Regions from separate parts of the Acerihabitans sp. TG2 genome, predicted to be linked through region 3. Evidence: predicted binding sites of a transcription regulator. Region 3 holds the regulator's gene; each other region holds the start of a gene.
What was found. The regulator Fur, encoded in region 3, represses iron uptake genes when iron is present. The targets are predictions, from matches to a motif close to ATAATAATGAGAACNACTATCAA.
Positions count from the first base shown of each region.

Region 1: a site for Fur is predicted at 1,125-1,147, ahead of SJI19_RS11520 (TonB-dependent siderophore receptor). Genes of this name have one in related genera too.
Region 2: a site for Fur is predicted at 1,063-1,085, ahead of gpmA (2,3-diphosphoglycerate-dependent phosphoglycerate mutase). Genes of this name have one in related genera too.
Region 4: a site for Fur is predicted at 1,631-1,653, ahead of SJI19_RS06805 (TonB-dependent siderophore receptor). Genes of this name have one in related genera too.

Region 1 covers NZ_JAYGJO010000011.1:2,530-5,516, forward strand. Annotated here, with positions in the region: gene SJI19_RS11520 (TonB-dependent siderophore receptor) at 1-1,090, opposite strand, end outside; partial or broken gene SJI19_RS11525 (cupin domain-containing protein) at 1,440-1,586, opposite strand; gene SJI19_RS11530 (transporter substrate-binding domain-containing protein) at 2,491-2,987, shown strand, end outside.
Region 2 covers NZ_JAYGJO010000007.1:3,980-6,966, reverse strand. Annotated here, with positions in the region: gene galM (galactose-1-epimerase) at 1-928, shown strand, start outside; gene gpmA (2,3-diphosphoglycerate-dependent phosphoglycerate mutase) at 1,109-1,861, shown strand; gene aroG (3-deoxy-7-phosphoheptulonate synthase AroG) at 2,012-2,987, opposite strand, start outside.
Region 3 covers NZ_JAYGJO010000021.1:63,617-66,603, forward strand. Annotated here, with positions in the region: gene glnS (glutamine--tRNA ligase) at 1-1,011, shown strand, start outside; partial or broken gene SJI19_RS17335 (RpiB/LacA/LacB family sugar-phosphate isomerase) at 1,094-1,369, shown strand; gene fur (ferric iron uptake transcriptional regulator) at 1,485-1,955, opposite strand; gene fldA (flavodoxin FldA) at 2,284-2,799, opposite strand; gene ybfE (LexA regulated protein) at 2,979-2,987, opposite strand, start outside.
Region 4 covers NZ_JAYGJO010000005.1:226,693-229,679, forward strand. Annotated here, with positions in the region: gene SJI19_RS06795 (phosphoribosyltransferase) at 128-823, opposite strand; gene SJI19_RS06800 (hypothetical protein) at 1,034-1,447, shown strand; gene SJI19_RS06805 (TonB-dependent siderophore receptor) at 1,731-2,987, shown strand, end outside.

The DNA.
Region 1 (2,987 bases), on a different contig from region 3:
CACCGATGATCCATCGTTGGTTCACGTTGTCACCATCGACATCCAGGCTAATGCGCGGCTCAGTACCCCATACTTTGAAGTTACGTGGCGAATTTTGCACGATATCGGCAGGCAGCGCCGGGTTGAAGTTCTGCCCCGAACTTTTACTCATGCCCACATGGAAATCACGGTCTGAGTCATGACCAAAGAACATCCAGTTAAATTCCGCCGAATCGATGAAACCGAGCGATCCCAACAGCTGGTTGTATACCGCGCTGTATCGCTTCGTGTGGCCGTCATAATCATCGTACGGACGAGTGCTTTGATTGCGATCGCTCAGATAATCCGCAGTGGAGAGCGCACCGGCCAGATCGGCATGCGCGTCATAGTACTGATAAGAAAGATTTAACGTGGTGTCTTCATTGATATTCCACAGGCCGCGCACGCGGAAGTTCTGTACTTTACTGTCACTGTGCTCGCGGAACGAACTGCCTTTCACATGGTTGGCTTCCACCTGCAGCCCGAAATCATCATTCAGCATGCCGCCGGTCCGCAGATAGGTATCCCACAGATTTCGCCCTTTGCCATAGAAGGTAGCGCGCTCACCGATTTCATTTTCCCATTTCACAGGGATAGGCTTACTGATCAGGTTGATCACGCCGCCGACGTTATTCGGGCCATACTGCACCGCCGCCCCACCGCGCACTACGTCAATGCGGTCGATGGTAGAAAACGTAACCGGGAACAACGACATCCCTTCCTGACCGTATGGCGCTAACGCCAGCGGAATACCATCCTCAAGGATCTGTGCGCGACCGCTACGACTGTCATAAAGGCCGCGAACCGCGATCTGCGGCAACACGCCAGTACCTGTTTCGTCCTGAATCTTCACACCGGGAACGCGTTGTAACGCGTCATCCAACGTGCGGTTTGCGCTTTTCTGCAGTTGGTCATTGCTTATCACGGTCCGGCTACCGACCCAGGTTTTCACCTCTTCGGCACTCGAATCCCCCAGTACGTTACCGGATACCACTATCGTTTGATCTGCTGCGTAAGCGAATTTTCCTGCCAGAATCACGGCGAGCGCCGAGGCTATCTTGTTATATTTCATCTTCAATCCTGAATGATAGTGTATGTAATTGGTAATGATTTTGAGAAACATTACTATTATCAAACAGGAGTTAACATATATTTACAAACAGTAAAGTCATGTCAAGATTTTTTTTTGAACATTATTCTTCGATTAGCCAATATGCTTTGTTATAGCATCAGGATTGAAACCGAGGTTTTCCGCAGCCTGTAACGCCTTTGAGGGGAAATGTTCGGTCTTTCAAAAACAAATTCAAATTATTTGAATATCAAATCGAATTTTTTTGAATCAATTCGCGGTGGTGGTAACCGGCAGGCAGTTCAGGATAATGAATCAGATTGTGAAAGCGAACCCGCTCGGAAGTTCTATTTCAATAAGCATGCGGACAATCAGCGGCAAAGCGGATGGCGTCACCGCTGGGCAACCGGTGCAACACGCCGTCGATATCCAGTTCCAACTCTCCAGACACCACGATCACATGCTCAATAACCCCGCGTTCATGGGGCGACGATGCGCTGAAACCACAGCACAAAGCGGACTGCTAGGTATTTCCTCGGGTACAAGTTCCATTACGGGGATGGGATCAACACTGCCCTTGTAAATATGACCATAGTAACGATCACCACATGCCGAGGATCGCTCAAACCAGTTTTATATAACCAACTTCGATTGGTGGTCATTCTGGTGGTCTTGACAGAAAGTGAATTCAGGTTTAGCTCACTTATTAGCCAGTTACTGACAAAGGCGATCCCAGGCAGAAGAGCCAATTTTTTGTTTTCATGCCGTTTTGCGAATCCTTATGTGATTCAGATTGAATAAGATAGCGTGAAAAATCTTCCCTCTGCATAGGGAAAAATTAGTGGTCAGATTTGGGGTCAGGTTGGTTTGATTATGAAGTAACCCCCATATGTCTCTTAACGACACAAAAATCCGCAGCCTGAGTAAGATGGCTCAGGGTAATGCGGAAATGGGGTTGCCCTGATTTTACTACAATAAAAGACTATACAAAATTGCTTAACTCAAGATCCATGTCTGCGTCTTAACCCAAAAGGTTATATGGACACCAACCTAATTTTAGCGAAAGGGTAGTGTGTGATCGGTGTCTGATTTTTCCCCACCATGGAACATCCCTCACTGAAACAGTGCAGCGCACTTTTCATCCCATCGAATTTCAGTCGTAAAATTCCTGATCCCCGTAACACTTTCAGGCTGCGTTTAGTTGAAAGTCTTATAGCATCTTATTGAAATTAAATAAATTTTATTATTTTTGTTGATATAAGAACCAGGTTGGCATCTTTTATGCTTTAACAAAATCATAATGTCATTATGAAAAATAACGTGCGTTTAACTGGCTGTTAACAAAGTTGTCCGCACTGACAGGAACGGCTTTCTCACTTGTTTATAACCAGAAGGATTAACCTGTGGCCAGAAATGTAACCAGCCCTGCTGTACAACGAAAATTCGTCAAGGACAGCGTTATGGCGAGCTCATTGCTGATACTGTCTGTTGTTTCCACGATGGCGTCGGCTAATGAGCTGGCGGATATCAAAACCCGTGGCGAACTGGTGTGCGGCACGCTTTCCACCACCGAACCCCTCGGTTTTACCGACCCGAAAACCCTTAAGGTGGTCGGTTTTGATGTGGATATCTGCCAGGCGTTGGCCGATCAGCTCGGCGTTAAAATGGTGCAAAAAAGCCTGTCAGTAGAAGCTCGTATCCCTGAACTGCAGATCGGACGTGTTGACGTGCTCTCTGCGGCGCTGGGTTATACCGCCGAGCGTGAGAAGCAGATTGATTTCTCCTCATCGCATTTCCAGGTGCCGTTAAAAGTGCTGGTGCCGGTAGCCGCCGGGTATAAAACCCTGGCGGACCTGGATGGCAAACGCGTAGGGATGACCTCGGGTTCTACCTCCGAGTA
Region 2 (2,987 bases), on a different contig from region 3:
CTGCCAGCTTCCCCTGACATCGGGCGAAAAACGCGAAGTCTTGCTAGGTTGCCCTACCCCGGCCGAATATATTAACCAGGTGGCCTATTTGGGCGCCACTGTCGGCCGTTACGCTAATCGCATTGCCAACGCCAGCCTGTCCCACAATGGACAGACCTGGCAACTTGCTGCTAACCAAGGTGCCCACCAACTCCATGGCGGGGCGGGCGGTTTCAATACCTGCCGTTGGGAGTTTGTTGAACACAGCACCCTGTCAGTGCTGTTCCGTTTGCGCTCATCCGAAGGCGATCAAGGATACCCGGGCAACCTTGTGGCTGAGGTCCGTTACACGCTTACCGAAGATAACCAGGTGGTGATCGAATACCACGCAACGGTGGATAAACCCTGTCCGGTTGGCCTAACCAACCACGCGTATTTTCATCTCGATGGCGCGAATAGCGATGTGCGCCAGCAGCGGCTGCAAATTTATGCCGCACAGTATCTGCCCGTGGACAGTGAAGGCATCCCCAGCGCGCCGCTAGCCGATGTAGAACATACCGGTATGGATTTCCGTCAACCTAAAACCATTGCCCAGGATTTTCTGCGCGATCGCGATCAGCAGCGCATGAAAGGTTATGATCATGGGTTCCTGCTCTACCCGACCTGTCGAGATGGCGAAAACCCGGCAGCACAGCTCTGGTCGGCGGACGGTAAGGTGTTGCTTAAGGTATTCACCTCCGCCCCCGCACTGCAGCTTTATACCGGCAATTTTCTGGCCGGCACGCCCGCACGCCAGGGAGGAGAATATCTCAACTACAGTGGTGTGGCGCTGGAAAGCGAGTTTTTGCCGGACAGTCCGAACCATCCGGAGTGGCCGCAGCCAGATTGTTGGTTGAAGCCTGGGACGGCTTATCAATCCGTAACCCGCTATCAGCTCATTGCACTTTAACCTTCCGGTTAACCCCGTTATCGTTCACGATGCGGGGTATTGCCCCTTAAGTCTGCCCCGTTTGGTGGGCTCTGGTCATTTATTTCACTCTGTTTGACCTTAGCGGTTGCTGCCCTGCCCGGGCAGGCAATATAATGATAAGAGTTCTTATAAAAATCTTAGACTTTAAGGAGTCAATCAATGGCTGTAACGAAACTGGTTCTGGTACGACACGGTGAAAGCCAGTGGAACAATGAAAATCGTTTCACCGGCTGGACGGACGTTGATCTGTCCGACAAAGGCCGTACCGAAGCGAAACAAGCGGGAAAGCAGCTGAAAGAAGAAGGGTTTGTCTTTGATTTCGCTTACACTTCCGTACTGAAACGCGCGATTCATACCTTATGGAACGTACTGGACGAATTAGATCAGGCTTGGCTGCCGGTAGAAAAATCCTGGCGCCTGAATGAGCGTCATTACGGGGCGCTGCAAGGCCTGAACAAATCTGAAACCGCAGAAAAATACGGTGATGAACAGGTTAAACAATGGCGTCGCGGTTTTGCCGTTACTCCACCCGAACTGACCCGAGAAGACGAGCGCTTTCCCGGCCATGACCCTCGGTATGCAACACTGACCGCTGAAGAACTGCCGACCACTGAAAGCCTGGCGCTGACTATTGAGCGCGTAACGCCTTATTGGAACGACACCATTCTGCCACGGATGAAAAAAGGCGAGCGTGTGATTATTGCCGCTCACGGTAACTCTATCCGCGCGCTGGTAAAATTCCTCGACAATATGAGTGAAGAGGAAATTCTCGAACTGAACATCCCTACCGGTGTACCTTTGGTATATGAGTTCGATGAAAATATGAAGCCTATCAAGCATTACTATTTGGGTAACGCTGCAGAGGTGGCCGCTAAAGCCGCCGCCGTAGCGAACCAGGGCAAGGCCAAGTAACCGCTCTATTCACTGCGCGGTTTTCACCCCGCCGCCGGTCAATGACCGGATCGTGCGGGGTAATCGTTTAACCCTCTAACGTCCCTGCTTGCCACCATGTTCCTGCGTGTCCAGAATGCCGTGTGAAGGGGCATATCTTATCCGTTTGTCTTAGACCGTTTTGGCCGCCTGTCGGTGACTTTCCCGTCTGGTGCGCACTGCCTGAGCCAATTGCTCGAGCATCACTTCAGTATCTTCCCAACCGATGCAAGCATCAGTGATACTTTTACCGTATACCAAGGGTTCACCGCTTTCTAAACTTTGCCCGCCTTCCACCAGATGACTTTCCACCATCACACCAATAATGCCGTTTTCACCGCTGGCCAACTGCCCGCACACGTCCTGAGCCACCTCCATCTGCCGTTTAAACTGCTTGCTGCTGTTGGCATGACTGAAATCGATCATCACCTGAGCCGGCAGATGGGCTTTAGCCAACCCTTCTTTCACCGCCGTTACGTGATGCGCACTATAATTAGGTTCCCTACCGCCACGCAGAATAATGTGACAATCGCTATTACCGCTGGTATTAACGATAGCTGAGTGGCCCCATTTGGTCACCGACAAAAAACAATGGGCCGCACCGGCGGCGTTGATAGCATCAATGGCGACTTTAATCGTGCCGTCAGTGCCATTTTTGAATCCAACTGGGCAGGAGAGTCCCGATGCCAGTTCACGGTGGACCTGTGATTCGGTGGTCCGCGCGCCAATAGCGCCCCAGCTCATGAGGTCAGCCACGTACTGTGGGGTGATCATATCAAGAAATTCACCCGCCGCCGGTAAACCAAGGTCGTTAATTTCCAGCAACAGCTTGCGAGCAATGCGTAAACCCTCGTTGATTTGGAAACTGTTGTCCATCAACGGATCGTTAATCAACCCTTTCCAGCCTATGGTCGTTCGTGGTTTTTCAAAGTAAACCCGCATCACGATTTCAAGCTCGCCCTGCAACTGCCTGCGCAACACCATCAAACGCGAAGCGTACTCTTTGGCGGCGACCGTGTCGTGAATTGAGCACGGACCTATCACTACCAGCAGCCGATCATCATTGCCTTTGAGGATCTTATGAATGGCCGACCGTGCGGCCGCAACC
Region 3 (2,987 bases):
GATGCTCTGGAAGGGATCACCCATTCTTTGTGTACCCTGGAGTTCCAGGATAATCGCCGGTTGTATGATTGGGTGCTGGATAACATTAGCATTGATTGCCATCCACACCAGTACGAGTTTTCCCGCCTCAATCTTGAATATGCCATCATGTCCAAGCGCAAGCTTACCCAGTTGGTGGCGGAACAGATCGTTGAAGGATGGGATGACCCGCGGATGCCAACCATTTCAGGTTTGCGACGTCGCGGTTATACCGCAGCGTCGATCCGCGAGTTTTGCCGGCGTATTGGCGTGACCAAACAGGACAACAACGTGGAAATCGCCGCGTTGGAAGCCTGTATCCGCGAAGATTTGAACGACAGTGCTCCTCGGGCAATGGCGGTTATTGATCCGCTCAGAGTGGTTATCGAGAATTTCCCCGTTGATGAGCAAGAGTTGGTGACCATGCCGACCCATCCTAATAAACCTGAGATGGGCCACCGTGAGGTTGCGTTCAGCCGTGAGATTTATATCGATCGCGCGGACTTTCGTGAAGAGGCCAACAAGCAATACAAACGGCTGGTGTTGGGCAAAGAAGTGCGCCTGCGCAATGCCTACGTGATCAAAGCGGATCGGGTGGAGAAAGATGCCCAAGGTGAAATCACCACCCTTTATTGCAGTTATGATCCTGAGACCCTAAGCAAAGATCCGGCGGATGGCCGCAAGGTCAAGGGTGTGATCCATTGGGTATCGGTCACGCATGGGGTTGCAGCTGAGTTTCGGTTATACGATCGGCTGTTTAGCGATGCCAATCCTGCTGCGGCGGAGGATTTTCTTTCGACGCTGAATCCGCAATCGCTGGTGATTAAGCAAGGTTTTGTGGAAGCCAGCGTCTTAAACGCAGAAATAGGCCAGCCGTACCAGTTTGAGCGTGAAGGCTATTTCTGTGCTGATAGTCGTTATTTCACCAAGCAGACGCCGGTGTTCAACCGCACCGTCGGCCTGCGAGATACCTGGACGAAAACCGGCGCCTGATGGCTGGTTACCTTCGTGCTAATACCAACGCTGCCGAGGCAGCGTTTTTTATGTGCGCTGGTCATGGCGCGTAGCGCCTTTGGGTATTTTGATCTGTGGCACTGGGATCGGTATATCCATTACAGCCAATAAGTTACGCGGTATCCGGGCGGTAGTATGCCGCGAACCTTACTCGGCCCGGTTGTCGCGCCAGCATAACGATACCCATATTCTGGCATTTGGCGCGCGGGTGGTGGGCTGTGGGTTAGCAAAAATGATCGTGGATAGCGGGTTGACGGCAGGATTTGAAGGGAAGCGGCACCAGCGACGGATTGATCTTATAAGTCAAATCGAACGCGAAGAAGAGGGTAACAACTAACAAAACGCCGCCTGGTTGCTGGTTGCCTGGCGGACGTTGGGATGATTGGCGTAGCCTTTTAAGTAAACAAGTTAAGCAAACAAGTTAAGCAAACAGGGTTACGTTTGAAGACCTGTTACTCTTGGGTGCTATTTAGCACATCTTTATGATCGTGCAGAGTTTCGTCTTCACGGCAGTTGCCGTCTTCACAATGTCCGTAAAGATATAAACTGTGGTTAGTCAGTTTGATATTGTGTTTTTTGGCGATATCACGCTGGCGCGCCTCAATGAATTCATCACGGAATTCGATCACTTTGCCACAGTCCAGACAGATCAAATGATCATGATGATATTGCTGGGTTAATTCAAAAACGGATTTACCGCCTTCAAAGTTATGGCGGGTGACGATACCGGCGTCATCAAACTGATTCAGTACACGATACACCGTAGCCAAGCCAATTTCTTCACCCATATCAATGAGTTTTTTGTAGAGATCCTCCGCACTGACGTGATGGCATTCCGGAGCTTGCAACACTTCCAGAATCTTCAGTCTGGGAAGGGTGACTTTCAGGCCGGCCTTCTTCAATGCAATATTATTGTCAGTCATGCGGGTATAGTCCTGTTACTTTGAGAATCTGATTGTAGGCTAACATAGCCTATAACATCGGTCGGCCCGAAAAATATGACGTCACCTCATTATAAGACTGCCTGTCCAAAATGAAAACTACGCCTTGTTAACCACTATAGCCCGTTTTGTGGGGCACATTTTGCAACATTTTAATGAAAAAGGCGAAACTGCTGCACTATTGTACCGCTTTGTGAGCGAAAGCTAAAAATTTGTATCTATTCATTCGACAGGGAGAACCTATCGACAAGTAAGACTGGCCGCCACAATGGATGACGGCCGACGTATTTTGTCAGTGCCGGATGATCAATTAACCGAGTTTCAATTCCTGGCTAATATGTTTAACCCAGCCATCAACACGTTCGTTGGTCAGTTCAGGCTGGCGATCTTCATCAATGGCCAGTCCGATAAAATGAGTGTCGTCCGCCAGCCCCTTTGAGGCTTCGAAATGATAACCTGCAGTCGGCCAGTGACCGATGATAGTGGCACCGTTCGGTTCGATAATGTCGCGGATAGTGCCCATGGCATCACAAAAATACTCTGCATAGTCTTCCTGGTCACCACATCCGAACAGGGCGACGGTTTTACCGGAGAAGTCAATTTCCTCAAGTGTAGGGAAAAAATCATCCCAGTCACACTGTGCTTCACCGTAATACCAGGTAGGGATGCCCAACAACAGCGTATCGAACCTTGCCAGATCTTCCTTACTGCTTTTGGCAATGTCATGAACTTCAGCAACGTCAGGCCCAAGTTGCTTCTGGATCATTTTGGCAATATTTTCGGTATTGCCGGTGTCACTGCCAAAAAAAATGCCTACAGTTGCCATGAATTTGAAAACCTCTTAAATATTAAGGATATGTTCTGTAATAGGATCATTTAGGTTCCCGGGCAATGATAGCAGACCATATCAACAGGAGGAACTCGTTCTGCCAGGGTTTTGTTGCAAAATCCGTCTCTTTAGGCGCGCAGTACCGACAAAGCGCGTCGCCGCCGGGCGGTAGTCGGTTACTCTTC
Region 4 (2,987 bases), on a different contig from region 3:
TTCTTTACGAACCGACCCCAGCCAAGGTGCCTACGCGGGTCTCATCTGGATTTAAAGAGCGGGGAGACTCAAACACACTCTATAAGATATTTATACACGCTTACCCATTTCTGATCAAGCATAGCAGCTATCTTCCGGCAGAACTAAACAGACAGGCGGCATGTACCGTTGCCCCCGGATAATGCTGCTGAACAATACATGCAGCCGTATTTAGTGTGGTGCCGGAAGCCAAAAGGTCGTCCACAAGGAGGATACGCTGAGGATGAAAATTCAGTTGCGGAACGACATTCCATGCCAAAGGCGGTATAGCTTCGCGTAATGCTGGAGAGATACCTTTAAGGGAGAAATCTCCTGCCAGACCAACCTCTCTGGACTGTAATTTCACCTGGTAAGCTAACGATTTTGCTTCTTCCACACTGACGTCAGCTCTGTCAACAAGCCGAAATGCCTCATCGACCGTGATCTTTCGAAAAGCCGTGAAGATATGAGGAGCGCTAAATCGCCGAGCAAACCGCTTTCCAACTACTTTGCTTATCTGATGGGCGGAAGGCATAGATATAACAAGCTGATAGCCCTGTGGTTCAAGCTGCGAAATTTTCTCGGCTATTCTAGCAAAGCTTTTACTTAGCCTAACTATGCTCGTTATGTCCGCCGTAAGACCTTCTTTTGCTTTAAGCGCATAAATCAAAGGGCAGTTGTCACCTACTTGACGCTGCTGACGGTTACGCTGCATCTTACGAGATAAGCGCAGACGCCTGAAAACCGAATAGATCCGGAGATCGCCGATATTTTCAATCGTCGGATTACCCTCAGCGTTCGTCATCAGCCAGTCCTGGCAAGAGTGATCCACAATGACTTGATGTCCCTGAATGACTAATCCCACTGTTAAACACCTAAATGTAAACGGTCCGGCAGTATAACAGTATGAGGAAGTCCTAATGAACTCATAAAAAGTCCGTTATGCCGCTTTTCCCTTCAGTTATAGTTCCATTTTTGAGCTTTAAAAACACTAATGGGGTGATGGGGACACTCGATGAAACGTATTTCACTGGAGCGTAAAACCGTTGCACCTGCAAAATCAGGCGCTGGGATTGACCTCCTGAAATCCTTCACTGACGACACATGGCGCGGTCTGCGCTTTTTTGTTTACTCACTGGAGGCTGCCTATAGCGACTATCCCCACTCAAACTCATGCGTTACTGCCCATTCCTTTCCATTCCTTTCGATTCAACCACCGATTTCACCGTTCTGGCAGGCCATTGTGAAAACCTGGCTGGCGCGGTTGTTGTTGCAACGGACATTATCGCTGGAGATGGAGCCCATTCTTGCCGGATTAGTGTTCGACGTGGTGGTGTATTTCGCCGAGAAACTACGGGCGCCGCACTGGGTACGTACTGCTGAGGGGGTAAAATGTATAGAGGAAGTCGATGGGGTTCAAGAATCCTGAATACCTTAAAAGCCAAGAAACCAGCCCTCGGGCTGGTTTCTCAAAGATTGGCGTAAAGACTCTCAGGTTCACATGTAAACATTCAATAATCTGCCGCTACCCCTTGTTTTAGCAGGGTTGTTTCATTGAACAATTGAATCTACAGGGACTTTATTCACTTTAAATGTAACAATAAGTATGAGAATATTAATGATACTAATTATCATTTCTATTGGGGTTATTGATGAATTTCCGTCCTGTATGCGCAAGGGTTATACCCTCGGTTAAACCTGTAATTCTCCTGATGACATCTGCTATCGTGGTAAGTGCACTTGCGCATGCTGAAACCGCAGATGAGATCATCACGGTGACAGCTGTCGCCCCGGAAGACAGCACAGACTACCTTCAGGGGTATGTCGCGACCAAAAACCTTAGCGCGACAAAAACCGATACACCGATCATCCGTACGCCGCAGTCCGTTTCAGTCGTGACGGCAGATGAAATGAAAGCTCGGCAGACCGACACCTTTGCCGATGCGTTTAAATATACGCCCGGTTTTATAGCACAACCAAACGGGTTTAGCCGCCTAGCCGATGACTATACTATCCGTGGTTTTAACGTTGGCTCCGGCACGGGCGGCATATTAAAAGACGGCATGAAAATGCAGGCCAGCGTCTATGATGGTGGTCTCGATCCTTATGCATTTGAGCGTCTGGAAATGATAAAAGGCGCTGCCTCGGTGTTATATGGGCAGTTGTCACCCGGTGGCTTAATTAATGCGGTAACCAAACGACCCACCTCTATGCCATGGCATGAACTTAATCTGGAATACGGTAGTTTTGACCGTAAACAGATCTCTGGCGATTTTTCAGGCCCAATCGATGACGAGGGAAAATATTCTTATCGCTTAACCGGTCTACTGCGCGACAGTGATACTCAGACGGACTATATCAACGATGATAAGCAGTATCTGGCACCGGCATTTACCTGGCGACCCAATGATGACACCAGTCTGACGTTGCTGGCGAGTTATCAAAAAATCAAAACCAAATTTGCCACTCCTCTGGATTACAACATGACGACCTATAGCAAAACGCCCGGGACAAAAATTCAGCGAGACCAATTTGTCGGGGAACCGGACTTTGATCAATTTAACACTGAGATGAAGAGCGTTAGTTATCTGTTCACTCACCAGTTTTCAGATACGATGAAAATGAGTCACGCATTACGTTATATGGACGCAGAGGGCGATTTTGATTATATGAACGCCTATGCCATTCGCGGTAACACGCTGACACGTTACTACAGTAAGCGCCACGAGCACTCAACGGGCCTGACCACTGACAGCAATCTGACGTGGACGTTGGGCTCGGGTAACTGGGAACATCAGGTCATGGTGGGGACTGATTATTATCATAAGACCTATGACTCTGCACGTTATATCGGGTTGGGTTCGTCTCTCGATCTGACACAGATTCAGTACGGGAATATTCCTGTGGTTAGCGCTTCTGACAGCGGATCGCGGCTGACCAGCGATCAATTAGGGGTTTACCTACAAGAT